Regions from separate parts of the Agrobacterium vaccinii genome, predicted to be linked through region 2. Evidence: riboswitches for the same ligand, from Rfam matches in the RefSeq annotation. Region 2 holds a riboswitch; each other region holds the start of a gene.
What was found. A riboswitch is a leader RNA that binds a small molecule or an ion and turns the genes downstream of it on or off. The one in region 2 is predicted to bind thiamine pyrophosphate.
Positions count from the first base shown of each region.

Region 1: it holds a riboswitch for thiamine pyrophosphate, as region 2 does, so the genes downstream of both, thiC (phosphomethylpyrimidine synthase ThiC) here and thiB (thiamine ABC transporter substrate binding subunit) in region 2, are expected to answer to the same signal.
Region 3: it holds a riboswitch for thiamine pyrophosphate, as region 2 does, so the genes downstream of both, HRR99_RS21370 (hydroxyethylthiazole kinase) here and thiB (thiamine ABC transporter substrate binding subunit) in region 2, are expected to answer to the same signal.

Region 1 covers NZ_CP054150.1:2,709,892-2,714,051, reverse strand. Annotated here, with positions in the region: gene HRR99_RS13320 (acyl-CoA dehydrogenase family protein) at 1-920, opposite strand, end outside; gene HRR99_RS13315 (acyl carrier protein) at 920-1,171, opposite strand; TPP riboswitch at 1,341-1,452, shown strand; gene thiC (phosphomethylpyrimidine synthase ThiC) at 1,559-3,382, shown strand; gene thiO (glycine oxidase ThiO) at 3,384-4,160, shown strand, end outside.
Region 2 covers NZ_CP054150.1:2,831,213-2,835,372, forward strand. Annotated here, with positions in the region: gene thiP (thiamine/thiamine pyrophosphate ABC transporter permease ThiP) at 1-663, opposite strand, end outside; gene thiB (thiamine ABC transporter substrate binding subunit) at 682-1,695, opposite strand; TPP riboswitch at 1,736-1,844, opposite strand; gene HRR99_RS13825 (VOC family protein) at 1,891-2,283, opposite strand; gene HRR99_RS13830 (ABC-F family ATP-binding cassette domain-containing protein) at 2,359-4,160, opposite strand, start outside.
Region 3 covers NZ_CP054151.1:1,357,599-1,361,758, reverse strand. Annotated here, with positions in the region: gene telA (telomere resolvase TelA) at 1-755, shown strand, start outside; gene iolG (inositol 2-dehydrogenase) at 990-1,982, shown strand; TPP riboswitch at 2,063-2,165, shown strand; gene HRR99_RS21370 (hydroxyethylthiazole kinase) at 2,232-2,969, shown strand; gene thiE (thiamine phosphate synthase) at 2,956-3,615, shown strand; gene thiD (bifunctional hydroxymethylpyrimidine kinase/phosphomethylpyrimidine kinase) at 3,612-4,160, shown strand, end outside.

The DNA of each region.
Region 1 (4,160 bases), 120 kb from region 2:
TCATTTCTGGTTTCATCGTAGGCTTTCAGACCTGCAATGATATTCGATTTGACGATTTGGAGCTTGTTGGAAGCCTCTGCCAGTCGGATGGCGCCGGGAGGGGAAACGCCTGGGGACTTACGGGCCGCGGCGCGAACGAATGCCTGCGCGCGGGCAACCGCATCGGCTGCAATTCCGTACCACACACCGCTCCAGAACAGATGCGATGTGGCCAGCATGGACTGCGCGGCGATTTCGGCAAAGGGCTTCTGAAAGACCTGCTCGGCGGGTGCTTCGCCGTTGAACAGAAAGCCATCCGAACAGGTCCCGCGCATGCCCAGCGTATTCCAGACGTGTGTTTTTTCGAGCTGGTACTGGTCTTTCAGGAAAACGGTCATCACCTGATCGGTCGGTGAAGCATCCGCGTTGGCGCGAGATGTGATGAGGATCGCATCTGCTTCACTGCCGTAGGAAATGACGGTGGCGTCTTTTTGCAAGCGGCAGCGCTCGCCATCGATTTCGATGGCGCAAATGGAATTTCGCAGATTTCCGCCGATACCGCCTTCGGTCGTGGCGGAGCCCAGCAGCAATTGCTCAGCCGCCATGCGGCGCATGAAAGCGCTGTGCCACGCGCTGTCTTCACCGTGCTCGACCAGGCTCGACGTCTTGATCTGGTGCATGGCGAAAATCATCGCCGTCGCCGAGCAAGCCTGCCCGAGGGTGCAGCATATATCCGTTATCTGGAGAAGGCTTGCGCCTTCGCCACCGAGATGGGGCGGAATTTGAATGCCAAGCAGCCGCTCGGCACGCAGAGCGTCGATGGCCTCTTTCGGAAAGCGTCCGGCTGCATCGACATCGTCGGCGTGCTTTGCGGCTATTGCTGCAACCCGCGCTGCCCGCGCGGACAATGCCGCTTCAGTGGACGCGACGGACGCGTCCATCAGGCTGCCTCTTTGCCGTCGAGAATGGCTTTGACCGTCGCTTCGATGGCGGCGATGCTGGCGAAGGATTTGCGGTTGAGCATGCTGTCAGGGAATTCGATGTCGAAGGCCTCTTCCAATCCAAGCATCAACTGGACGGACGCAAAGGAAGAAAGGCCTGCTGTATAAAGATCGGCATCATCGGCAATTGTATCGACAGGCACGGGAAGTTGACCGAATTTCGATAGTATTTCACGAATAGTTGAATTCATCTCAAGTAGTCTCCAGTCGAATGGCTGCCATCATAGCTCATTCTCCGAATTACGCTTCAAAAAATAACATTCGAATAAACGCTTAGGTTAATTTGTCGTGACCGCGCTCCACGGCCATACACCTTTCAGATATCGACTTGACAAAAGCCGGTGTCGGGTTTCTGATTGAGGCATTCACCAGGGGTGTCCCGTCAAGGGGCTGAGATACTGCTACGATGCGCAGTGACCCGTTGAACCTGATCCAGTTCATACTGGCGTAGGGACGGTGCAAACACGGAAAAGCGCAGCTTGGCTGTGACGGATGATGTTCCCTCATCCACTCCTCCGTGATTTTTTCGTCTTTCATGCTCGAACTGGGTCTCCACTGTTTTGCTTTGGAGCCTCACGATGAACATTGTTGCCAAAACCATCTCGCCCAACGTGACCACCGGTCCGCTGCCCGCCTCCACTAAGGTGCACAAGCCGGGCGTTCTTCACCCTGACATTCGCGTTCCCATGCGCGAAATTGCCGTGCATCCGACCGCAGGCGAACCGCCTGTCACGGTGTACGATTCCTCTGGTCCCTACACCGATCCAAGTCACCGCCTCGATATCGAAGGCGGCTTGCCGCGCCTTCGCCATGACTGGGTTCTGGCACGCGGCGATGTCGTGGCCTATGAGGGCCGACACGTCAAACCCGAAGACAACGGCTTTGCCACAGGCGAACGTCTCACGCCGGAATTTCCCGTTCGAAACCAGCCGCTGCGCGCAATCGATGGCAAGGCCGTCACTCAGCTCGCCTACGCGCGGGCGGGCATCATTACCGCCGAAATGGAATTTGTCGCGATTCGCGAAAATCTGGGCCGGGAAGCCCTCAAAGGAAAGATGGTGCGCGATGGCGAGAGCTTCGGCGCTCACATTCCCGATTTCGTCACGCCGGAATTCGTGCGCCAAGAATTGGCAGCGGGCAGGGCCATCATCCCGGCCAACATCAACCACCCCGAGGCCGAACCGATGATCATCGGTCGGAACTTTCTGGTGAAGATCAACGCTAATATCGGCAATTCTGCCGTCACCTCTTCCATGGCGGAAGAAGTGGAGAAAATGGTGTGGGCCATCCGCTGGGGCGGAGATACGGTCATGGACCTGTCGACCGGGCGCAACATCCACAATATACGCGAGTGGATCATCCGCAATTCGCCGGTTCCCATCGGTACGGTGCCGCTTTATCAGGCGCTGGAAAAGGTGAACGGCATTGCCGAAGACCTGACTTGGGAGGTGTTCCGCGATACGCTGATCGAGCAGGCCGAGCAGGGCGTCGATTACTTCACCATCCATGCCGGTGTGCGACTGCATTACATACCGCTCACCGTCAATCGCGTCACAGGTATCGTCTCGCGTGGCGGCTCGATCATGGCCAAGTGGTGCCTGCATCATCACAAGGAATCTTTCCTCTACGAGCATTTCGAAGAAATCTGCGACATCTGCCGGGCCTATGACGTGTCGTTTTCGCTGGGCGATGGCCTGCGCCCCGGTTCGATCGCCGATGCAAACGACGCCGCACAGTTTGCCGAGCTGGAAACTCTGGGCGAACTCACGCAGATCGCTTGGGCTAAGGATTGCCAAGTCATGATCGAAGGCCCCGGCCATGTGCCGATGCACAAGATCAAGGAGAACATGGACAAGCAGTTGAAGGTTTGTGGTGAAGCACCCTTCTATACGCTGGGGCCGCTGACGACCGATATTGCCCCCGGCTATGACCATATCACCTCCGGCATAGGGGCGGCCATGATCGGTTGGTTCGGTACGGCCATGCTTTGCTACGTCACGCCGAAGGAACATCTCGGTCTGCCGGATCGAGACGACGTGAAGGTGGGTGTGATTACCTACAAGATCGCGGCGCATGCGGCCGATCTCGCCAAGGGCCATCCGGCGGCGCAAATCCGCGACAATGCCCTGTCGCGTGCCCGCTTCGAGTTCCGCTGGGAAGACCAGTTCAACCTGTCGCTCGATCCCGAGACGGCGCGGTCCTTCCATGACGAGACCTTGCCGAAGGAAGCGCACAAGGTTGCCCATTTCTGCTCCATGTGCGGGCCGAAATTCTGTTCCATGCGCATTTCGCACGACATCCGCGCCGAGGCTCAGAAGGAAGGACTCGAGGCTATGGCCGAGAAATTCAAGCAAGGCGGTGAGCTTTATCTGCCGCTTGCGCAACCAACACCGGGTGAGTGACATGCGTGTTCTCATCAAAGGCGCAGGCGTCGTCGGTTTGACGGCTGCGCTTGAACTGACAGAGCGCGGCTTTTCGGTGGAGGTCTTCGACATCTCCACCGAGGTCGGTCGCGGCGCGTCCTGGTATGCCGGTGGCATGCTGGCGCCCTGGTGCGAACGGGAAAGCGCTGATGAGGCCGTCATCGCGCTGGGGCGGTCTGCGCTCGACTGGTGGGATGAGGCCACGCCGGGTCTCGTGGTGCGAAACGGCACGCTGGTCGTGGCTCCGGCCCGTGACCGTGCGGAACTCTCCCGCTTTGCCGCGCGCACGCGCAACCACCGGCTCATGGCTGAGGACGAGATCGGCGAACTGGAACCGGATCTGGCGGGCCGCTTCCGGCAGGGACTTCTGTTTGCGGATGAAGGCCATCTCGATCCGAGGCTCGCTTTGCTGGCCTTGCAGCAGCGCTTGGTTGCCAAGGGCGTGGCTTTCCACCTCGGAGAAGACGGCGTGGCGGAAGCAGACTTTGACAGGGTCATCGATTGCACAGGGCACGCCCAAGTCGGCACGCTTCCAGCGCTCCGCGGGGTGCGGGGCGAGATGCTTTATCTCTCCACCGGCGAGGTATCGCTTTCCCGTCCCGTCCGGCTGCTGCACCCGCGTATTCCCCATTACATCGTGCCGCGTGAGCCGGGCCGCTTCATGGTTGGTGCGACGATGATCGAATCGCAGGATGGCGGGCCGATCTCGGCACGGTCGCTGATGGAACTCCTCAACGCCGCGTATGCGCTGCATCCG
Region 2 (4,160 bases):
TGCCGCAGGTCCTCCGCCCAAAAGCAGAACCAGCGTGAAGCTCGTGGCACAGAGCATGAAGATAAGCCCGGCGACACCGGGAATGAGCCTTGCCACCGCAGGCCATTCGATAAAGCGGAAGGTGGAGACGGGACCGAAATTGAGACTTGCGCCCATGCGCCAATATTCGCCCGGCACCCGTTCCAGACCCGCCAGAAAAAACCTGACAGCGAGCGGCAGATTGAAAAACACGTGGGCGATGAGAATGCCTGAAAGGCCGTAAATACTGAAAGGCTGCTCGGCGCCTGCCGCCAGAAAGATCGTGTTGACGATGCCCTGCCGTCCCCAGATGGCGATGATTCCCAGTGCTCCCACGATGACCGGAAGTCCCATCGGGACCGCCATCAAACGGATGATCCATATGCGACCAGGAAATTCCTGCTGGCGCGCAAGAGCGAGTGCCACCGGCAATCCAAGGCCCACGGAAAGGGCGGTAGAAAGGGTTGCCTGCCACAGCGTGAACCGCAAGATACGCAGGGTATAGGCGTCGAAGAGTGACCCGGAAGTTACGCCCGCGTCAAAGGACAGAAGTGCGGTGACAGCAAGCCCCATGAAGAGCAGAATGGCTGCACTTGCCATCACTCCGCCAACTATGAACCTGCTGATGTCGCGACGATCCATCACCAAGGGTAACGCCCGCCGTTACTTCACGCTCATGGCCGACAGCCATTCATCGATCCAGGCCTTACGATTCTTTGCCACCTCTTCCGGCGACATCAGGAATGTTTTTGTGGGCTGAACGAGCTTGGAAAACGCCTCCGGCAACGGTGTCGATGTCTGGGAAACAGGCATCATCCAGTTGTTTTCGGGGATGGCATCCTGAAAACCAGACGTCAGGGAAAATGCCAGAAATTGCTTTGCCAGTTCCTTCTCCGGTGCATTCTTCAGCACACCGGCAACCTCGATCTGGATATAATGTCCCTCTTCGAAGGCTGCCGCCTGATACCGTTCACTGTGTTCCGCAACCATGTGATAAGCGGGCGATGTCGTATAGGACAGCACCATCGGAACCTCACCCTTGGTAAAGAGCCCGTAGGATTCCGACCAGCCGGGCGTTACCGTCAGAACGCGGTTCTTCAACTTCGCCCATGCTTCCGGGGCCTTGTCACCGTAAACGGATTTCACCCACAAAAGCAGACCGAGACCCGGCGTTGATGTGCGAGGATCCTGAATGGCGATCTTTTGCGACGGATCACCCTCGACCAATTCCTTCAGGCTTTTCGGCGGGTTCTTGATTGTCTGGGTGTCATAGATGACGGCGAAATGACCGTAGTCATAGGGCACGAAGACATCGTCCTTGAAGCCACCCGGCACCTTCACCGCTGCGGTATCGATACCCGATGCTTCAAAAAGCCCTGTCTGTTTGGCTTCCGCAATCAGGTTGGTATCGAGACCGACGACGACATCGGCCTTCGAACTTGGTCCTTCCAGCTTCAACCGGTTGAGCAAGGCCACGCCATCTGCCACGCCCACGAAATTGACGACGCAGTTGCAGGTCTGCTCGAAGGCGGCCTTGACCTTGGGCCCCGGACCCCACTCGGAAACGAAGCTTTCATAGGTATAGACCGTCAGCGTCTTCTTATCCTGTGCGTGGGCAAGGCCCGGCAGAAGAAGGGACACGGCAATCAGAGCGCGGGTTAGGACATGACGATGCATCAGACGACCTCCTCGAATGGACAAACGGGAATAGGCGTCTGGATGGAAGCCGTCTAATCCCTCCGCCGGTGTTAACCGGATCAGGTTCTTCGGGTTGGCAAATGCCTCTCAGCCCTGTCCGTCAAGACAAAGCACCCCGTTAGAGCTGGCTAATGCTGTAATATGTCGTTGCCTGCTTGGCAAGGTGTCAGGCCGTCAAGCTTGCTCGGTCATATGAACCAGTTCCCAGACGTGACCATCCGGGTCCTGAAAGCTGCCGCCATACATGAAACCATGATCCTGCACCGGCTTCCATTCCCGACCGCCGGATGCGAGTGCCGTTGCCAGCATCTTGTCGATTTCTTCGCGGCTCCCGGCAGACAGGCAATTCAACACTTCCTTGGTGCTGGTCGCATCGGCGATATCGCCATTGATGAATTCGCGGAAGCGATCTTCCTGAAGCAACATCACGAAGATGTTCTTCTCAACGATCATGCACAAGGTGCGCTCGTCGGAATATTCCGGGTTGAAGCTGAAGCCCAGACCCGTGAAAAAGACCTTGGATGTCTCGATGTTCTTGACCGGCAGGTTGATGAAAATCATGCGCATATCTGAACTCCTCCATGGGCGGACAGGAGAACGCACTTTTGCTTCGCTGTCAAAGCGGCAGTCAAACGCGACTGCTCAGCTCTCCATTTCTTCGCGCAGCATTTCCAGCTCCAGCCATTCTTCTTCCATGGCTTCCAGCTTTTCGCGCAGCTTCGACATTTCATCTGCCAGCGTGTTGAAGGCCGTCGGGTTCTTGGCAAAAAGTTGCGGATCGGCCATGCGTTCTTCACGCTTGGCGATTTCGGCTTGAGCCTTTTCCATCTCCTTGGGCAGGTTCTCCAGAGCGAACTTCTGCTTGAAGGACAGCTTTACCTTACCCTTCGCGGGCTCCCCCCCGGATGACGTCGAGGTCTTCGCCTTGTCCTGCTTTTCCGCTCTCTTCTTTTCGTCGGACGCACCTTTGCGCTGCGCCATCATGTCGGAATAACCACCGGCATACTCGACCCAACGACCGTCAGGCGCATCCGGGTTTGCGGGCGCAATCGTCGATGTCACAGTGCGGTCGAGGAAGTCGCGGTCGTGGCTGACCAGAATGACGGTGCCAGAGAAGCCAGCGACGATCTCCTGCAACAGATCGAGCGTTTCGATGTCGAGATCGTTGGTCGGTTCGTCGAGGATCAGAAGATTGGTCGGCTTTGCCAGAATACGTGCCAGCATCAAGCGCGCGCGCTCGCCACCGGACAATTTGCGAATGGGCGTGCGGGCCTGCTCCGGCTGGAACAGGAAATCCTTCATGTAACCCGTGACATGCTTCACTTCGCCGTTGACGAGAAGGTTTTCGCCACGCCCGTCCGTCAAATAATGGGCGAGCGTGTCCTCGAGGTTCAGGTCTTCACGCTTCTGGTCGAGCGTTGCGATTTCCAGTTTGGTGCCGAGCTTGACCGTGCCGCTATCGGGCGCCAACTCGCCCGTCAGCATTTTCAGCAATGTCGTCTTGCCTGCACCGTTGGGACCTACGAAGCCGATGCAATCGCCCCGGTGGACCCGCAGCGAAAACGGCGCAACGATGGTCCGCTCGCCATAGGATTTGGTGATGGCCTCGGCCTCGATGACCAGCTTGCCGGATTCGCGCCCCTCGGCTGCCGTCGCCTGAACGGTGCCTTGCGGGCCGTTGTGACCACGGTAGGCAGCCCGCATATCGCGCAACTCACCCACACGGCGCATGTTGCGCTTGCGGCGGGCGGTGACACCATACCGCATCCAGTGTTCTTCGCGCTCGATGGCCTTGCCGAGCTTGTGCTGCTCCAGCTCTTCCTCTTCCAGCACCTTGTCGCGCCATTCCTCGAAATGGGCAAAGCCACGGCTGAGACGGCGCGACGTACCGCGATCGAGCCAGACGGTAGCGGTCGAGACTTTTTCGAGAAAACGACGGTCGTGCGAAATCAGAACCAGCGCGCTGCGTGTCTGCTGCAATTCTCCTTCCAGCCACTCAATGGTCGGCAGGTCGAGATGGTTGGTGGGCTCGTCGAGCATCAAAATATCGGGTTCGGGCGCCATGACGCGCACAAGCGCTGCCCGGCGCGCCTCTCCGCCCGAAAGGCTGGATGGATGCTCCTGCCCCGTCAGCCCCAGATGCTCAAGCAGATAGGTGACGCGATAAGCATCGTCGCCCGGTCCCAGACCCGCTTCCGCATAGGCTTGAACCGTCTCGAAACCGGCAAAATCCGGCGCCTGCTCCAGATACCGGATCGTCGCAGACGGATGGCGGAAAACCTCGCCCGATTGCGCTTCCACCAGACCGGCAGCAATTTTCATCAGCGTCGATTTGCCGGAACCATTGCGTCCGACAAGGCAGATGCGGTCGCCCGGTTCCACTTGCAGGTTTGCACCGTCGAGCAGCGGGGTCACGCCAAATGTCAGCTTGATGTCGTCGAGTT
Region 3 (4,160 bases), on a different replicon from region 2:
CCGCTGGTACGCCTCAGCTTTACGACGAAGCCCGCAAGATAAAAATGGCGAAGATCGCCACCAAGCACGGATCGCTCATTACCTTCGAGAACTATGCCGAAGTCATGAGACGCTGTCGGCGCTATCTGCACTCCTCGGACCCTATGACGATCGCCATAGGCCTGATGGGCACCACCGGGCGTCGTCCCTATGAAATCTTCACCCAGGCTGAGTTGACACCCGCGCCCTATGGCAAAGGCGTTTCCAAATGGAGCGTGCTGTTCAATGGGCAGGCCAAAACCAAGCAGGGCGAAGGCACGAAATTTGGCGTTACCTATGAAATCCCGGTGCTGGAACAATCGAAAATCGTTTTGGATGCCTATGGGCGCCTGCGCAACAGCAGCGATGGCAAGCTATGGCTCGGCCTCAATGTCGATGATTTCACAGCCGAAGTGCGCCTGCCGCTACGCGACGCCGTTATGGCCAAATTCGAGGACATCTGGCCGAAGGAAGAACCCCCGAAGCCCTACGGCCTGCGCCATCTCTATGCGGAAATCGCCTATCGCAATTTTGCGCAATCGAGCGTGACGAAAAACAGCTACTTTGCAGCCATCCTCGGTCACAACAACAACGACCTCGAAACATCCCTATCCTACATGACCTATACGTTCCCCGAAGATGTGGAGCAGTCCAAAGCCCGTGCTGAACGGGTCGCGGACCGCACCATCCGGCAGATGATCGAGGTCAATCGCATTCCCGGCATGCCTGACAACTGACGTTAGACGGCACTTGCCCGCGCCGCCTGAACCCGTGCATCTGCGTAGATATCTGCGGTCGGATATTTCCCTCCTGTACGCCACCGCAGGACCGCTCATCGGTGGCTTGACACAAATGAAATGGCGCACTAGCAAGATGGAACATATATTCCAAATGGGTCTATTGTGCACGTTGCCGTTCCAGGCGAGACGACAGTCATAACGGAACCCGGCATTCACATCGGGAGGAAAACGATGGTTACGAGATTGGCTTTGCTGGGTGCGGGTCGCATCGGAAAAGTGCATGCCAAGGCGATTGCCGCCGACAAACGCGCCAAACTGGTTGCCGTTGTCGATGCCTTTCAGGACGCAGCTCAGGCGATTGCTGATGAGACCGGCTGCAAAATCAGCACCATCGATGCCGTGTTGGCAGATGCAGAGATCGACGCCGTCATCATCTGCACACCGACCAATACGCATGCCGATCTGATCGAGCAGTTCGCGCGCGCTGGCAAGGCGATCTTCTGCGAGAAGCCTATCGATCTGGATGTCGCCCGCGCTGCCGCCTGCATCGAGGTGGTCAAGGAAACCGATGCGAAGATCATGCTCGGTTTCAACCGCCGTTTCGATCCGCATTTCCGCGCCGTGCGCAAGGCCATCGATGATGGCCAGATCGGCAAGGTCGAGATGGTGACGATCACCAGCCGCGATCCCGGCGCACCGCCACCCGAATACATCAAGGTCTCCGGCGGCATTTTCCGCGACATGACCATCCATGATTTCGACATCGCCCGCTTCCTGCTGGGAGAAGACATTGTCAGTGTGTTCGCGACAGGGTCCGTGCTGGTCGATCCGAAGATCGGCGAACTGGGCGACTTCGACAGCGCCAGCATCATTCTGACCACTGCCAGCGGACGCCAGGCTATCATTTCCAACTCGCGCCGCGCGACCTATGGTTACGATCAGCGTATCGAAGTGCACGGATCGCTCGGCTCCGTCGCTGCCGAAAACCAGCGCCCGGTTTCCATCGAAATCGCGACCAAGGACGGCTATACGCGCCCGCCGCTGCATGATTTCTTCATGACACGCTACACGGAAGCCTATGCCGCAGAAATCAAGGCTTTCATCGACGCCATCGAAAACAACGTGGCGCCATCACCATCGGCCCATGACGGCTTGATCGCGCTGAAACTCGCCGATGCGGCGCTGAAATCCGCACGCGAAAAAGTCGTCGTCCAGATCGTCTGATCCATATATCGACGGGCGGAAACAACGTTTTCCGCCCCTCACCCGCCCATTGACAGCGGGCGCAAAAAACGACACTTTCCAGACATTCCGAGGGGAGCATCTGACGATGCTGAGATGGCGCTGAGCCGGACCCTTGAACCTGATCCGGGTCATGCCGGCGTAGGAACGGAACAGTCGCCCCTTGGCCATGCTTTTCTTTTCTTCGTCATAACCGGATCTCCGTGATGTCATATCTGGAGTGCGATACCGATGGCGAAATTTCCGACGGCGCAAGCGGTGGCAGACGTTCTGTCACGGGTGCGCGAACAAAGGCCACGGGTTCACTGCCTGATGAATACCGTCGTGCAGAAGTTTACCGCAGACGGTATCACCGCCGTTGGCGCGGTCCCCTCCATGACGTCATCGCAGGAGGAAATCGAGAGCTTCGTGGCCAAGGTTGGTGCTCTCACCATCAATCTGGGAACACTGGACGCTGCCCGCCGTGACGTTATTCGGACGGCGGTCAAGGTGGCGAATGCCACAAGCAAGCCTTGGATCATCGACCCGGTGCATTGCGATTACTCGCCCTCCCGACTGGATTTCGCGCGCGAACTCATCGCACTCAAGCCCACGATCGTGCGTGGAAACGCTGCGGAAATGGATGTCATCGGCGATGTCGGCAGTGCCCTTCGCATTCAGACAGGTCCGCAAGACCTGCTTGCCGAGACTACACGCGTGGTAACGATCAGGAACGGCCACCCGTGGATGGCAAAGGTTACGGGCACCGGGTGCCTGTCTGGCGGGGTGATTGCAGCCTTCATGGCGGTAGAGCCCAATGCGATGTTGGCGGCCACGGCGGCGCTGACAGTCACCGGCGTATCGGCCCAACTGGCCGCCGAACACGCGCGCGGGCCCGGCACCTTCGAGGCCACCTTTCTCGATGCGCTCAACGCCATCGACACAGCAGACATTATCGCCCATGCAAGGATTGAACATGATGACCGTTGACTACCGGCTGAACGCCCTTGTGGATGCTTCGTTGACCGACATTGCGCCGCTGCCGGATCTCGCGGCTATAGCGGCCCGCAACGGGGCAACCATTATCCAGTATCGCGACAAACAGGCTACAACCCGCGCGATGATAGAGCAGGCCAAGCGCATCCTAGATGCCTTGAAGCCGACAGGCGTTCCGCTCGTCATCAATGATCGCGTCGATGTGGCGCTGGCATCGGGGGCCGATGGCGTTCATCTGGGTGCTGATGATATGGATGCCGAAACGGCAAGGCGCTTGCTTGGAGCGGATGCGATTATCGGACTCACGGTGAAGAGCCTCGCGGATGCCGAACGTGCGGCGCAGGCACCCGCTGATTACGCTTGCATCGGTGGTGTTTTCGAAACGATCTCCAAAGTGAACCCGGATGCACCGGTGGGGCTGGATGGTCTCAGGCAGTTGCGCAGCTATCTCAGACAGGCGCGACCCGAAATGGCGGTCGGTGCCATCGCAGGTATCACACTGGAACGGGTGCGGCCCGTCATCGCCGCTGGCGCAGATGGCGTCGCGGTAATTTCGGCGCTGTTCCGCACCCCCGATATTACAATGACCACAAAGTCTTTTCGTGACGAAATCGATGCCGCACTGGAGTTGCGCCGATGACATCCATTGCTTTGACGATCGCCGGTTCCGACAGCGGCGGCGGTGCGGGCATTCAAGCCGACCTCAAGACATTTTCAGCCCTCGGGGTCTACGGCGCCAGCGTGCTGACCGCGATCACCGCGCAGAACACCAAAGGCGTGACCGCTGTGGAAGACATCTCGGCGGGTATGATCACCGCGCAGATGAAGGCTGTATTTTCCGATCTCGATATCAATGCCGTCAAGATCGGCATGGTCTCGCGTATCGAAACCATCGAGACCATCGCCACCCATCTTGCAAACCAACCCACGCCCATTGTGCTGGACCCAGTGATGGTGGCGACATCGGGCGACCGGCTGTTGCAGGAAGATGCGATTGAAACCTTGCGCTTGCGCCTGCTTCCTCTCGCGCTGCTGGCAACCCCCAATCTGCCGGAGGCGGCACTACTGAGCGCAAGTCCGGTCGCAACGGACAGGCAGGAGATAATCCGTCAGGCGGAAGCCATTCTTCGCACCGGAGTGCGGGCGGTGCTGATCAAGGGCGGTCACGGCAGCGGGGCTGAAAGC